DNA from 2 places in the Bacillus pfraonensis genome. Region 2 is predicted to be linked to the other one. Evidence: riboswitches for the same ligand, from Rfam matches in the RefSeq annotation. Region 2 holds a riboswitch; the other holds the start of a gene.

Region 1 (8,027 bases), on a different contig from region 2:
CATCTTTAGAATATCCAATCGTCCATAATACGCGCCCGATAAACATCCATACTTCTGGTTTACACTTCACCCATTTTGGGACAAGAAAGCAAGATGGCACTTGCGCCTCTCGAAATAGAGCACTTTGAACAAAAGAAAGAGAACCTGTTAATTCTGCTGCTGACTGTACTGCACGTTTTTGATCACTCGTTACAATAAGCTTCGCCGATTCAATCGCTTCAATTGTTTCGATTGGTATGTCCTTACTTTTTTCCATACCTTCTAAATCGTATCGTTCCATCCATTCGCGAAACGATGATGCTGTCATTGATTCTGTAACATTGTTTAAGCGACCGTGACGAATAAAAGAAATTCGCATCTTCTCCACTCTCCATTCATCGCTCATCACCTATATTATTATGCACTGTTTCTTATTGCCATCATACCATGGAGAAAGGGAAAGTCATACTTCCTTACATATCCGCACTACTCTCATGAGTGACAGAAGCATGCACACCATCCACTCCATCAAAATATGTCCCTGTTTCATGGCTACGAATTATTTTTAATTGTTTATATGAAAATAAGAATAAAAGAATCACTATACAGCTTCCAATAATCTCAAATAACATTTTTACCGCCCCCATTTTATTATACCCCTATATACTGATATAAACACTTTTTTATCTATTCCCTCTTCAAAAATAGAAAAATATCTAATACATATCTTACAAAAAAATGACTATTTTTTGAATTTTTCTCATGGAAACATTTACAAACAGGGGAATATAGTTCAAAATAAAGGGAAATAAAAAAGAACGAACTTGTTCTTTTTTGGCAAAACTGTAACAAGGAGAGTTGCTTATGAAAATCGCAGAAACTGGAGATATTATCGAATTTAAAGGTGGAATGCAAGGTCGTGTTCAAAAAGTAAATAAAAACTCCGTTATTGTCGATATAACAATTATGGAGAATTTTAGAGAACTAGATATGGAACCTCTTACAGTTGTAAATCACAAAAACTATACCGTTATTAATCAACATGCATAATATAATAGAGAAAAAGGATCTGTATCCTACATACAGATCCTTTTTTCATTAACGATTATCAATTGTTTCAGGATATAGATCGTGATTCATCATACGATATTCAGCCATCTGCTCATATTTCGTGCCAGGGCGACCATAGTTACAATATGGATCAATTGAGATACCACCACGTGGTGTAAATTTCCCCCACACTTCAATATAACGTGGGTCCATTAATTTAATTAAGTCGTTCATAATCACATTCATACAATCTTCATGAAAATCTCCATGATTACGGAAACTAAATAAATATAACTTTAATGATTTACTCTCGACCATTTTTTGCTCTGGAATATAACTAATATAAATCGTTGCAAAATCTGGTTGTCCTGTTTTTGGACATAAACTTGTAAATTCAGGACAGTTGAATTTTACAAAATAATCACGGTTTGGATGATTATTATCAAATGTCTCTAAAATTCCCGGACTATATTCAAATAAATATTTTGTATTTTGATTTCCAAGTAACGTTACATCTTTTAAATCTTCGTCTAATCTTCCTGCCATTCTGTATACATCCCTTCCATTCGATTCTTCAGAGTTTATTCTTATACGCCTCGTTTGTTTCCCCACACTAACGCATGGAGCTGAGGTAATACTTTTGCATCATTCATCTCTTTGCACTGAACAGCTTTTTCAATAAGCCATTCATATTTTTGTAATAAATTCCTAATAAGCATTGCATCATCCACTGTTTTTGTATCATCATTTCCAACTTGTAAGAAAAATGGTACGTGCGGGTAACGCTCATGCACCTTTATCGCATATTCAAAATCGTGATCATCAAACACGACAACTTTTAAACTAAAATCTTTTCCTGCCAATCTTTCAATAACAGAATCTAACATGATAAAATCTGTTTTCATCTGTGAGCTTGGTGGCTTCGGTGAGATAGTTATTTCATCAATACGAAGTAACCATTCCTGCCACTTGCTCCCTTGCGTTTCAATAGCGGTGCGAATTTTCTTTTCTTGTAATAAAGACAGAAAACCTTCTAAATTTTTCAATAGTACTGGGTTCCCACCTGAAATTGTTACATGTGAAAAATTTTCTCCACCAATTTCAACAAGTTCACTCCAAATTTCTTCTGGAGTCATTTGCCGAATTTGTTCTTTCGCCGACCCATCCCATGTAAAGGACGAATCACACCATGCGCAACTATAGTCACAACCTGCTGTACGAATGAACATCGTCTTTTGCCCAACAACCATTCCTTCTCCTTGAATGGTCGGTCCGAAAATTTCCAAAACAGGAATTTTACTCACCGATCATCCACTCCCGTCTTACTTCCGCATAACTTGTTGGTGTTTCAAATAGACGAACAAATTCAACACGTGCTCCTTTATATTCATGAACGCGATTCTCTTTTGTAAGTGCTTCAGCCATCTTTTCGTAAATCCAAACGACCATGTTTTCAGCCGTCGTATTCATTGCTGGCAACGTTTCATTTAAATAACGATGATCTAAATAAATTTCAATTTCATTTTTCCAAATTTCTTTTATATCGCCAAAGTCAATTGCAAGTCCAATCTCATTTACATATCCACTAATACCAAAAACAACTTTGTATGTGTGACCATGTAAATTTTTACATTTCCCTTCGTAACAATGCAAATGATGCGCTGCATCAAATGTAAATTCCTTACTTACCATCACTCGTTTATTATGATATTTCAGTTGTTCACGTTGAATATCCTTGTCCACTTTTTGTAAATTTTCTACAATGCGAAATCCAAAAAAATTCTGTTCCATTATGCGTTCGCTCCTTCGCGTTCTTGTAAATACGTATCTAAACCTGCTTTACGAAGTTTACAAGCTGGACATTCACCGCAACCATCACCGATTATTCCGTTATAGCATGTTAATGTTTTTTCTCTAACAAACTCGAATGCACCAAGTTCATCTGATAACTTCCATGTTTCTGCTTTATCGATCCACATAAGTGGTGTATGAATAACAAATGGATAATCCATAGATAAATTTAACGTAACGTTTAACGATTTCACAAATACATCACGGCAATCAGGATAACCGCTAAAATCTGTTTCACATACGCCCGTTACAATATGACGTGCTCCAACTTGTTTTGCTAGCACAGCTGCAAATGATAAGAACAGTAAATTTCGTCCATCTACAAATGTCGATGGTAGTTCACCTTCTTCATGTGTAATCTCCATATCCGTTCTTGTTAACGCATTTGGAGCAAGTTGATTTAATAAGCTCATATCAAGTACTGTATGTTTAATTCCTAGCTCTTTCGCAATATCAGCTGCACAATCGATTTCTAACTTATGACGTTGATTATAATTAAACGTCACTGCTTCCACCTCTGCAAACTGCTGCATCGCCCAAAATAAACATGTTGTACTATCTTGTCCACCACTAAAAACGACAACTGCTTTTTCTTTTTTCATCTCACTCATTCTCCTTCTCTACTACGAATAAGAAGAAAGAACGTTCTTGAACTGTCACAATAAAAAAACAAAACAATACCTAAGGATATTGTTGTTTCCATAGTTTTTTATAGAGGGAGTTCGCGAACCTCTCCCATGTTATACATGGAATTTCTTCTTTCATTGACAACACATATTGTAACATACTGTTTCTCCCTCAGGGAAACTTCTGATTTTTCTTTTTTTTAACGAAATTCAGATTCATTTTCTTGTATTTTAATAGTATGATTGTACTTAATTAATACTATACATGTGAGAATAGCAAGGGGGCATAAAACTGAAACTCTTTATCATTCACCTCTTTTTAAACATATTATTGATTCTCGTTATAATGCTAGTGTATCACCTATTTTGGAATCAAAAAGGCAAGCATTCACCTAAACTAAATTCAACTATATTTATATTACTTTGTAGTATTACCACAATGCTTTGCATTTTTTTTGCAGCAAAAACAGATACTGGGTTTCAATTTGATATGCGTCATATTGTATTAATTGTTGGCACATTAACAGGAGGGCCTATTGCCGGTGGATCTATTTTAGTTGTATTAAACGTATACCGTTTCTTATTAGGAGGAGTAGGAATCATTCCATCCGCTATTGGCTCGATTCTCTTATATATCGTTTTACTTTCTACATACAAATTTTTCAATAAAGGGTCCAATCATATAAAACTTATACTTGCCATTTTATATAGTCTTACATACGGACTCGTTTGGGTTCCTGTTTTCCTTATCAAAGTGCCTAATTCTGAAGACTATCTTCTTCATATTATTGCGTATCAACTATGCACAATAATAGGTACAATTCTTATTCTTTATTTATTAAACATACTTCGATTGCAAATTCGTTTACAGGAAGAACTTATTAACGCTGAGAAATTTCATCTTATTGGAGAAATGGCCGCTTCCATTTCCCATGAAATTCGTAATCCTTTGACTTCAACAAAAGGTTTTTTACAACTTTTACAATCTGAAAAATGCTCTGAAAAAGATCGAAAATTATACACAGAAATAGCTATACATGGGATTGAACAAGCAAATCACGTTCTCACAGATTATTTAACATTTGCAAAACCAAGTATTGAGAAAGAACAAATGTTACAACTAGAAGATGAATTACTTCATGCACTATCTCTTATTACGCCATTAGCGAATTTATCAAATGTTCGCATACATTACATAAAACAAAGTAGCTCTTTTTTTATTACTGGCGAAAAGCAAAAATTTAATCAATGTTTGTTAAATATTCTAAAAAACTGTATTGAAGCCATGCCTAAAGGTGGCGATCTTATCCTCACACTAGTTCCCGACCATAAACATATTCAATTGTATATAAAAGACAATGGAATCGGTATGGACACAGAACAGATAAAGCGCCTTGGCTCTCCATTCTATTCTACAAAAGAGAAAGGAACTGGGCTTGGGATGATGGTCGTATTCAGCGTCATCAAAGCAATGGATGGAAAAATCGATATTACAAGTGAAAAAGATATTGGTACAACCTTCCTATTAACCTTTCCACTCATACAAAAAACGTGATGAAGATTTCATCACGTTTTTTCTGTTTCATCAACAAGTTCAGCAAAAGTCTTTACTTTCCCATGCGGTTTTTGATTTTCTTTTCGTGCTTTCCAACTACGCTCTTGCTCTTTTTTCTTATGTGACATGCTTTCAACTCCTTCATATGCTCTCTATGTATTATTCCAAAATAAGAGATAAAAATATGCATCCATCCAAGTGAAACTTCCATTACCTAGCTCTCTTAGTTTTCTCTGAATATTAAAGTAGGGCTTACTTCCCACGAATAGCTGGATAAAATAAAAGAAGCGAGATAACTACTAATTCGCTTCTTCTATTTATTACATATAGTTCCCATAGAAATGAGAATTTTTCTTTATCTTTGCAAAATCGCATATTTTGCTTCTTTTAACTGTGTAAGGTGGCGCTGTTCATGTAAATCAAGGAATTGAACCCATTGATATAAATTAAGTTCATGAAACACAGGATGTTTTAATGAATTTTCAAATAATTCACTTTCATCTATAATACTATGCAGCGTATGCAATAATTCTGCTCGTGAATGTTCGAGTAATTGAATTCCTTGTTGTTTTTTCATTAATGTTTCTGTTGGTTGCATTTGTTGAGGAGCTTCTCGTTTGTATGTTCGATCAAGAGTAAGTTGGAGATCTTTGAGCGGGACTACTTTTCTTTCTTTTTTCTGCAAAGCATACACAAGAGCTGATGTAACAGATTGTTCAACTAGGTGTAGGTGATGCAAAATTTGAATGATACTCCATTTATCACGGCGCGGTTTTACATTTACTTCCGTATCATTTAACATCTCAATTTCTGATAATAATGTATTTCTTGTAGATTGTAACGATTGCAGCAAAGTTTCCAAACTAACATTCATATTAGATTGAAGCATAATTCTCCCCCCTCTTTTTTGGTAAAAAAAGGCGCTTCTAATTTAGAAACACCCTTTAAATAAATCTGAATTTTCTTATATTATCTCATTATTTTGCAAATGTGTCGATTGTAAAATGTGAAAAAAACAAGGTTGATTTTTACAATTTTGTGTCATCCACTGCACGTAACCATGCTTGAATCTCATTGATTACACCTTGCACACAACCATTAGCAAACGGTGATGTTAAATTTGCTACCTCTACTAAATCTAGGAAAGATTTGCTTCCTCCTTGCTGACAAAGATTCACATAGTCTTCCCAAGCTTCTTGTCTATTGTCTCTTGCTCGCTTCCAAAATTGCAGTGCACAAATTTGCGCCAATGTATAATCAATATAATAGAAAGGAGAGCTGTAAATATGGCCTTGACGTTGCCAGAAAGCACCACGTTCTAAATAATCATTGTCTTCATAATCTCGGTGCGGCAAGTACTTTCTTTCAATATTACGCCATGCTGCTTTCCGTTCGTCTGGAGATGCCTCTGGATTTTCATATACATAGTGTTGATACTCATCAACAGATACACCGTACGGCAAAAATAGAAGTGCTGAACTTAAATGAGAGAAATAATATTTATCCGCATCTTCCTCAAAGAATAATTTCATCCATGGCCATGTGAAAAATTCCATACTCATGGAATGAATTTCACAGGCTTCATACGTTGGCCAATTATACTCTGGAATTTCAAACTTGCGGCTTTCATATACTTGAAATGCATGACCTGCTTCGTGCGTCAACACATCAATATCACCCGATGTTCCATTAAAGTTCGAGAAAATAAACGGAGCCTTATAATTTTCAATGTATGTACAATAACCGCCGCCAGCTTTTCCTTTTTTCGCAACTAGATCTAATAATTCATTATCTAGCATAAAGTTAAAGAACTCATCTGTTTCTTTTGATAATTCTTTATACATCGTCTTTCCATGATTAATAATCCACTCTGCATCTCCTTTTGGAGTCGGATTACCTGTTGCATATTCAAAGCTCTCATCATAGTAAGCTAATTTTTCTACACCGATGCGCGCCTTTTGTCTATTTCGTAATTCTGTTGCAACTGGAACAATGTAATCTAATACTTGTTTACGATAATTTGCCACCATTTCCGCATTATAATCTGTGCGGTACATTCTTGCATATCCAAGTTCAACAAAGTTTTGAAAACCAAGTGTTGTAGCAATTTTCGTTCTTACTTTTACAAGTTCATCGTAAATACGGTCTAACTCTTCTTCATGCTCTGCTAAAAATCCGTAATAAGCTTCACTTGCTCTTTTTCGCATATCTCTATCCTTATGTTGCATAAAAGGTCCAAGCTGTGATAATGTTCTTTCTTCACCTTCAAAGTCAATTTTGGCAGCCGCTAAAAGTTGTGTATATTGGGAAGATAATTTATTTTCCAATTGCAAATCTTTTACAATTTCATCTGAATATGTTTTTAAATCACATTCCGCTAAAGCAAATAACTGTTTCCCATAATAAGCTTCTAGCTCCTCACGAAATGGAGAATTCATCAATGCTTTATAATATTTCGTTGTATAGCCTTGTACAATAGGAGAATATTCATCAAAGAAATCTTGTTCTTCCTTGTAAAATACATCTGTTGTATCAACAGAATGGCGAATGTAACAAATATTTCCCATCGTGCCAAAATCATTGCGAATTTCATTAATTACACCAATGACTTGCTTTTGCTCTTCTATCGTCTTCGCATTCTCAAATTGTTCTAAAGCTGCAGTAAATTTTCCTTGTAACTCCTCTGTATTCGGACGTTTATATTCATAGTTCTGAAATGACATGAATGTGCCTCCTCTCAATTATATGTACCATTACTATAATTCCATTTCCTTTTCTGAATTTCCTTTTATTCTTCAGCAAAATTCGTCAGAAGCTGTAACATTCCTTTACCTATATTCCTTCTTTTAATGAATTTTGGAGTAAGGGTGCCACTTCCGCAAATAGCAGGATAAACAAAAAAGCCTTTGGTTATTTTACATCGAAAGCTTTTTACACATGTTATATAAATTCATTTTGATTTTTTA
Region 2 (8,027 bases):
TCACAATATGTTTCTAATAAATCATTTACCTCTGTAATGAGCTGCTTTTTATTCACCACTGCACCTCTCTATTCCGTTATTTCTTTATGGCTGTCAATTACTGTTCCTTCCAATGCTTGTGTGGCCAATTGATGAGCTTCTTTATTTTGTTTTCTTGCTACTGGTTCACAGACAAGCTTTAATTTCATTTGCTTTGCTTTTTGTTCAATCTGATCTAAGTAATGATTCAAATGTTCGTCATAGCACGGCCATTCTCCAGCTAGTTGCTGAAGTACGACTTGAGAATCACCATGTAATGTAACCGATTCGTATTTAATTCCTAATTCCTCTAGTACATTCATTCCGTATAATAGCGCTGCATATTCCGCTTCATTATTATCATATATGCCATCTATGTAAGCATTTCGGCGAACTCGGTATATTTTCTGACCTTTTTTATAGTAAATACAAATACCAACTCCAGCCTCTTTCGTCTCTAAATCATATCCCCCATCAAAGTAGATACGAATATCTTGTGGCTCCTCTTCTATTTGTTTACCGAGCTTTTTCATCTCTTTTAGCGTCCATTCCGCTCCCATTTCATCATAAAATAATAATTCCTTTGCTCTACCAGTTTTTTTAAAATCAGTTGCAAATTGAAGCGCTTCCTCTATGTTCATATAATCTGTTGTTAATTCAGTTTGAAGACTCGTCTTTGTTTTATACAGCCAATATATTTTATATTTCATGTTAATTTCCCCTTATATAAGAATTCGTATTTTTATTTTATTATATTTTACCAAGAGTCGCTGTATTGTATGCGAATGAATCAGTTCATATTGTGAGTAGCCTCTTGGACTAAACGAAAATTAGATTACTATCCTAAATTTCAGCAGAACAGTCTCAGTCTCCATCTATATATTCCCCAAAATTTTCCAATAGGATGTTCACTTATAAAGTGAAACTTTAATCAATCTCAATCGACAGCAAGAATATTCATTTATTTTAACAATACAGGAATTTTATGGAAGATCCATTTGAAGGAGATTCTTTCTATTTTGAAGTCGATACTGAACTTCGGTTTATTAATATGACAAATGAATCAATCACTACTTCTTAGTGATTGATTCATGAGAGGTAGTCTTTATTTTCACCTTTTTAATAAATTAAGAGTACTTATTTATATACAAATAAAGAGGCTGCCCAATCATTTCGATTTGGTTCAGCCTCTTTATTTGTTCTTTACATCACTTTTTCAAATTGCACTCGCTTATTAATCCAATACATAACAGGCATGCCAATTGCCATTACAACAAATTCACCAGCTGCACATGTAAGCCATGTAAATAAAAATGGCAAATCAAATGCAAGATGAAGTTCAATCGCTATCATAAACATCGTAACTGTAAAGATAACTGTATTAAAAATCATCCGAGCCCAAACACCTTTAATAAAGCGCATAGAAATAATCGTAGCAAGAAGTGCAAGAACGGATTGTCCCACTCCAAATACTAAATCATACGCAATCATAGGTGAGAAAAAGAGATTTGTTAAAAATACGCCTAAGACAATTCCATAAATTGATTTCTTATTAAATACAACAAGATGATTAAACATCTCCGAAATACGAAATTGGACATTCGTAAAGCCAAATGGCTGAATAAGTGCAGAAACAGCAATATATAACGCTGCTAAAATACCATTACCAACTAATGTTTTTATATTCATGACAAAATCTCCTTAGTTTTTTTACGTGGGATGGTTTCGAACCACGTGATCCGTTTTTAAACAACAATTTTATATTGTACGCAATAGCCAGTCATTCGTCAATAGATTCTTTTCATTCACTACCTTTTTTCTTATAGACAACGTATAATAGAGAATATGAAAGATTTAGGAGGTTTCACTTCATGACAGCAACAATTCAAAATGAAAAAGTGATCGTTTCCATCTCTGAAAAAGGTGCAGAGTTACAAAGCGTTCGCTTAAAAGAGGACAACACAGAATATTTATGGCAAGGAGATCCTAAATATTGGGGGCGTCGCGCACCAATTTTATTCCCAATTGTCGGTAGATTAGTGGACAATACATATTATATAGATGGTAAACCTTATTCATTGACACAACATGGCTTTGCTCGCGATCTCATATTCTCAGTAAAAGAACAAAACGAAACAAAGCTTACATATGCTGTAACTAGCAATCAAGAAACTTTACAAAAATATCCGTACGAGTTTGAGCTACTTGTATCTTATGAACTAGACGAGCAAAACATACACGTTACTTATGAAGTGATCAATCCTACTTCAAAAGAAATGTTCTTTTCTATCGGAGCACATCCAGGATTCAATTGTCCTTTAGTAGAAGGTGACTCATTTACAGACTACCATTTATCATTTAATGGCCCTGAACATTTAGAAACAAGTGTTTTAAAAGGACCTTTTCTTTCAAAAGAAAAACAACTAATTGTTGAAAATAAGGCAGAATTACCACTTACATATGATTTATTCAAAAATGATGCCCTTATTTTTGAAAATATGAATACAAATGAAATTTCTATTCGTTCTCATAAACATAATAAGTTTGTAAAAGTAGCATTTGAAGGTTTCCCATTCGTTGGTGTTTGGACACCAGGTAATGAAGCTCCTTTCTTATGTATCGAACCTTGGTATGGAATTGCTGATGAAGTAGAACCAGCAAAAGATTTCAAAGAGAAAAAAGGCGTACAATCCTTACAAGCGAATGAAACATTTACATGCCGCTACAGCATTACAATTGGATAAAGTGAAACTTTAATCAGTGGGGGTTTCTTCATCCCCACTGATTATTAGCCTTCACGAATTGGGCTTTTACGTGCAACCCCTCCCCACCTAACTTCTTTGTTTTTGCTGAATTTTGAGGTGGGGGCTTACTGTACGTTAATGCGGAGTAAAGTGCATGTTTCATATTCTATCCCTCACCTTTAAAATTAGGTGAGGGATTACTATCAGCTAACGCTATATAATAATGGAGGTTTTCAATTTTGATTGAAGTATATATTGATGGTGCATCAAAGGGAAATCCAGGCCCTTCTGGTGCTGGGGTTTTTATTAAAGGTGTGCAGCCACCTGTGCAATTATCACTACCACTTGGAATCATGTCCAACCACGAAGCTGAATATCATGCATTACTCGCTGCATTAAAATATTGCACAGAACATAATTATAGCATTGTATCTTTTCGTACAGATTCACAGCTTGTTGAACGTGCTGTAGAAAAAGAATATGCAAAAAATAAAACATATGCACCACTTTTAGAAGAGGCACTAGCATACATCAAAAGATTTGATCTTTTCTTTATAAAGTGGATTCCAAGTAGTCAAAACAAAGTTGCTGATGAATTAGCAAGAAAAGCCATTTTACAAAATTAATGGGGGTTTTAGTGTGAAAAAAGGATGGATTGCTCCTCTCGCTTTATTATTTGTCTCCTTTATTTTTGAGGCCACGTTTGTTGTCGTTCAAAATGCAATGTCATTTGTTGGACCATTTACTTTCAATGGTGTTCGTTTTTTATTTGCTGGAATCATTTTATTATTTATTCAATTTATGTTCTCGAAAAAAACTTCAAAACAAGAAATTCAACATAGTAGTATTGCGGGTTTAATTGTCGGATTTTTCTTATTTATCGGTTATGTATTACAAACATTTGGATTACTTTATACCACTTCTTCTAAAGCAGGATTTTTAACTGGACTCAGTATTGTTATGGTTCCCATTCTTTCATTTATCTTTTTAAAATACTTGGCATTACCGCTGCAACAGCTGGCTTATATTTACTAACCGCTGGTGATTCTTTTCAATTGAATATTGGTGATATACTCGTTCTCGGCTGTGCAATTGCCTTTGCAGCACATATTCTCATTAACGGAGTCTTCTCTAAAAAGATATCACCTTTATTATTAAGCACAACCCAAGTATTATCTGTTGGAATTTTCTCTTCCTTCTGTGCTTTTTTATTTGAGGATTGGGAGAAATTATTTTCAATCTCTTTATGGACGAATTCGGCTTTTTTATTTGCTCTACTTGCAACATCCGTATTCGCAACATCAATCGCCTTTTTTATTCAAACAGCTGCGCAAAAGCATACATCTCCAACAAGAGTTGCTATTATTTTCGCAATGGAACCTGTCTTTGCTGCATTAACAGGTGTTCTTGTCGCAAACGAACAGCTTTCTATTTCCGCAATGCTTGGTTATCTTTGTATTTTCTTAGGTATGATTTTTGTTGAACTTCCTTCAAAAACAAAAAAAGAAGCGCAGGCTGCATGATGTTACGCTTGTAACGTCTGCATAAAAGCCTTTGCGCTTTTTTTATCAGTAATTTTCTCTTCCTTCAATCGCTCTAATAAAGCGATAAAATAACTGCCATCAAATTGCAATTGATGTTTAATTGTTGCCTCAATCGCTGCATTTACAAGAACATCAGATGCACCTGTATATCCTTGGCCAAACATAATAAACCCTTGTGCATCCTCTGATAATTTAAATCCTTTTGTGTGTAAGAATGAAAGATAATCTTGTACCGTTTGCATACTGTTCCCACCTACCAAAAAATTCTCCACCTTCTATCATACATGTTTTTAGGCTTTATGAGAATGAATTTTCTTTGACAATCTCTCTTAGAGTTTTTAATTTCCTAATAGATAAAAATAACATTAGATAATTCGTTAATTTTCACCTTCTTTCTCTTCCCCCTTAGTTATATTGCAAGGTGTTACATCATGTAAAGGTCAATAAAAAAATGAAATAATCTCCTTATATAAAAAGGAATCGTCTACAGTTTCAAGAAATAAATAAAGTGTAACTTTAATCAGCAGGAAATTTCTTCATTCCAAACCTCCCTCTTGATATATTCTGGATATTAAGAGAACGAGATTACTCCCCACAAATAACGAGATAAAAAGGAGAAATGTAATGAAACAAGCCCTTTTAATTATTGATGCTCAACAAGAACTTATTGACGGTAACGAGCAAGAATCTGCAGTATTTCATAAAGATCAATTATTAACGAATATAAATATAGCCATTCAAAAAGCGATTCAATCCAATGCCCTTATTATTTTCGTCAGAGATACTGATGTTGCTTCCGGTATGGGGAAAGGATTTCAAGTACATGAGGAAATCAAAATCCCTCATGCGGTACAAATCATAGACAAACAAGCAACCAATTCATTTTATAACACCTCTTTACATACGATTTTAAGAGAGAAAGAAATTGGTCATCTTGTTATAGGTGGTTGTAAAACCGAGCATTGTATTGATACTGCCGTTAGAACAGCAACAGTACAGGGATTTGATGTCACCTTAATCAAAAACGGTCATTCCACAAATGATTCTACAATTTTATCAGCTCAGCAAATTATTGAACATCACAATAAAACACTACATGGTCATTATAATGTCGATCATTTTTCTATTGTTAGAGATGTCGAGGAAGATTTGTTTTCCCCAATTCATAATCAATATCGGGAGTAGAAAAATGGTATTCATAAATGAAAAAAGATTCCTTTTTTAAAAGGAATCTTTTTTCATCCAAATATCTGCGCAGCAATTCCATATAATTCACCATTTCGTTTCAAAAATTGATTACTGTTTTTCAACATAATTGGTGGTTGATTTACCTTTTGAAATCCAGCTTTCTCGAGTACAGTCATAAAAAATTCTTTTCCTTCTGGTACATCAATTCTAAGTTTTCCTTTATAATCTTTTGCCAAAAGATTAACAATTGTAGTTGCGATATGATTATTCGGCGCAACAATCGGTCCTATCATTCTATTTTCTGGAGTTTGTATGCTCATTCCATATCCCACAATATAATTTTCTTTATCTTTTACAACTATGCACTGTTCAGATTGTTCAATTCTTCTCTGTATAAAATTACTTCTATTTACCCCGAAAGCTGTTTCATCTAACTTCACAATTCCATTACTATCTCCCTTATCATAATCCATAAAAATGTGTTGCTCATTTCTATCGTAATCTTTAGGAGTTACATACTGATTACATATATACTTTGAAATATGCCTAACTACTTGAAAACCTAATCTCTCATATAAAGGTCTTCCTTCTTCTGTAGCAATAAGCATAATTGATGTCTTTTCTGAAACACTTCTTATACAAGCCTCTGTAATTTTTCTGCCAATCCCTTTCCCTTTATACTGAGGATGTACAATGACCATGCCAAGAGATGCTAATTTCTCTCCATATAGGATGATAGCTGCACTGGCAATAATCTCCCTCCTCTCATTCTTTCCACCATATACGATTCCTGATTGAAAAATTGTTTTGATTTCTTCTAAACTATAATCCCATCCAACTAATTCAGATAAATTTATAAGCTGTGGGATATCTTTTTCCTCAATTCTATCTATTACAATCACTACCTATCCTCCTTCTATATTCCATAAATAAATGTCTCCATACAACTCCCTTTAATATTCGAACTAGAAAAGCACTTATTTTTACAAAGATAAGAGTTAATCGACTTTGCATCTCCTACGATATTCTAATAACGTTATTTCTGCAGTCTTCGTTATCACCATCGCTCATCTACATATAACACCAAAGTGTATCGCTTGTTTAATAAATAGTGAAGAACTCTATTATTCTTGCTTATTAATAATTTTTGCTAACTCTATAAAAAAGCTTAATGATTCGGAGTTGGCCATGGAACCTTTATTAACTACCTTTTCTTCTGGAAACCCTAATAAAATTTTTCGAATTGGAACTTCTAATTTCTTTCCACTCAATGTCTTCGGAATTTGATCTACTACGTAAATTTCGTCAGGGACAAAACGAGGCGAAACCTTTTGTTTTATTTCAGCTTTTATCTCTTCTTTTAGATTATTACTTATATTTACTCCAGGTTTTAATACGACAAAAAGCGGCATAAATGATTTACGTCCAAGGAGCTCTAAATCCACTACTAAACTCTCCATAATGGCATCCAACGACTCAACTATACGATAGATTTCACTCGTCCCTAGGCGTACCCCTAGCCGATTGATTGTAGAGTCTGACCGCCCGAAAATAACACAGCTCCCTTTATCATCAAATTTGATCCAATCACCATGTCGCCAAATCCCTGGATACATCTCAAAATAACTTTCAAAATAACGTTTATTATTGTGATCTCCCCAGAAATAAACAGGCATAGATGGCATCGGTGCCGTTATAACCAATTCTCCAACTTCATTAATAACTGAATTGCCCTCATCATTAAATGATTGTACGTGTGCTCCTAAAGAGCGCGCTTGTATTTCTCCTGCGTAAACAGGCAATATAGGAGAGCCACCAACAAATGCCGTACATACATCAGTCCCTCCACTAGTTGAAACAAGCCACACATCTCTTTTCACATTCTCATATACCCATAAGAATCCCTCTACTGATAGGGGAGAACCAGTGGAACAAATAGCCTTTAACTTAGAAAAACGGTGTCTTTCTTTTGGCTTAATCTCGAATTTCATACATGCACTTAGAAAACCAGCGCTTGTACCAAAGAAAGTAACACCAACTTCTTCTGCAAAATCCCATAATATATGTATACTAGGATAAGACGGGCTACCATCATATAAAACAATTGTGCCTCCAGTTAACAGCCCTCCCACTAGAAGGTTCCACATCATCCAGCCTGTTGTTGTAAACCAAAAGAACACATCATCTTGATTTACACCTTGTTCAACTAATAATGTCTTAAGCTGTTCTAATAGTATTCCACCTTGACTTTGTACAATCGGTTTTGGCAATCCTGTTGTTCCGGAAGAAAATAAAATCCATAGAGGATGATCAAATGGGACCTTTTCAAAAACAAGATCACAATCTCCTCGCAATAGATCGTTCCAATACATTGTACGATTATTTAATTCAGAATCATTACTGCCTACATAAGGGATTAAAACCGTCTGCTTTAAGGTAGGTAGACTCGATTGAATTTCCGAAACATTCGTTTCTCTATTCTGAATTTTACCATTATAAGAATACCCGTCAATTGCAAATAAAATTGTCGGTT

Evidence for each region. Region 2 has a riboswitch for preQ1 ahead of KFD70_RS01975 (QueT transporter family protein). Riboswitches for the same ligand answer to the same signal wherever they lie in the genome.
Region 1: another riboswitch for preQ1. It lies ahead of queC (7-cyano-7-deazaguanine synthase QueC); the one in region 2 lies ahead of KFD70_RS01975 (QueT transporter family protein).

Annotation. Positions count from the first base shown of each region.
Region 1 covers NZ_JAHCDO010000011.1:104,879-112,905, reverse strand. Annotated here, with positions in the region: gene KFD70_RS12565 (histidine phosphatase family protein) at 1-358, opposite strand, end outside; gene KFD70_RS12560 (hypothetical protein) at 453-626, opposite strand; gene KFD70_RS12555 (YkvS family protein) at 844-1,029, shown strand; gene queF (preQ(1) synthase) at 1,078-1,575, opposite strand; gene queE (7-carboxy-7-deazaguanine synthase QueE) at 1,617-2,333, opposite strand; gene queD (6-carboxytetrahydropterin synthase QueD) at 2,326-2,820, opposite strand; gene queC (7-cyano-7-deazaguanine synthase QueC) at 2,820-3,482, opposite strand; PreQ1 riboswitch class I at 3,576-3,619, opposite strand; gene KFD70_RS12530 (ATP-binding protein) at 3,853-5,061, shown strand; gene KFD70_RS12525 (DUF6254 family protein) at 5,073-5,189, opposite strand; gene KFD70_RS12520 (DinB family protein) at 5,417-5,950, opposite strand; gene KFD70_RS12515 (M3 family oligoendopeptidase) at 6,090-7,784, opposite strand.
Region 2 covers NZ_JAHCDO010000002.1:137,993-146,019, reverse strand. Annotated here, with positions in the region: gene KFD70_RS01985 (zinc-finger domain-containing protein) at 1-56, opposite strand, end outside; gene KFD70_RS01980 (ribonuclease H family protein) at 69-728, opposite strand; gene KFD70_RS01975 (QueT transporter family protein) at 1,222-1,707, opposite strand; PreQ1 riboswitch class I at 1,714-1,758, opposite strand; gene KFD70_RS01970 (aldose 1-epimerase family protein) at 1,890-2,762, shown strand; gene KFD70_RS01965 (reverse transcriptase-like protein) at 3,002-3,388, shown strand; partial or broken gene KFD70_RS01960 (DMT family transporter) at 3,402-4,285, shown strand; gene KFD70_RS01955 (DUF6123 family protein) at 4,288-4,548, opposite strand; gene KFD70_RS01950 (isochorismatase family protein) at 4,931-5,491, shown strand; gene KFD70_RS01945 (GNAT family N-acetyltransferase) at 5,545-6,396, opposite strand; gene KFD70_RS01940 (acetoacetate--CoA ligase) at 6,619-8,027, opposite strand, start outside.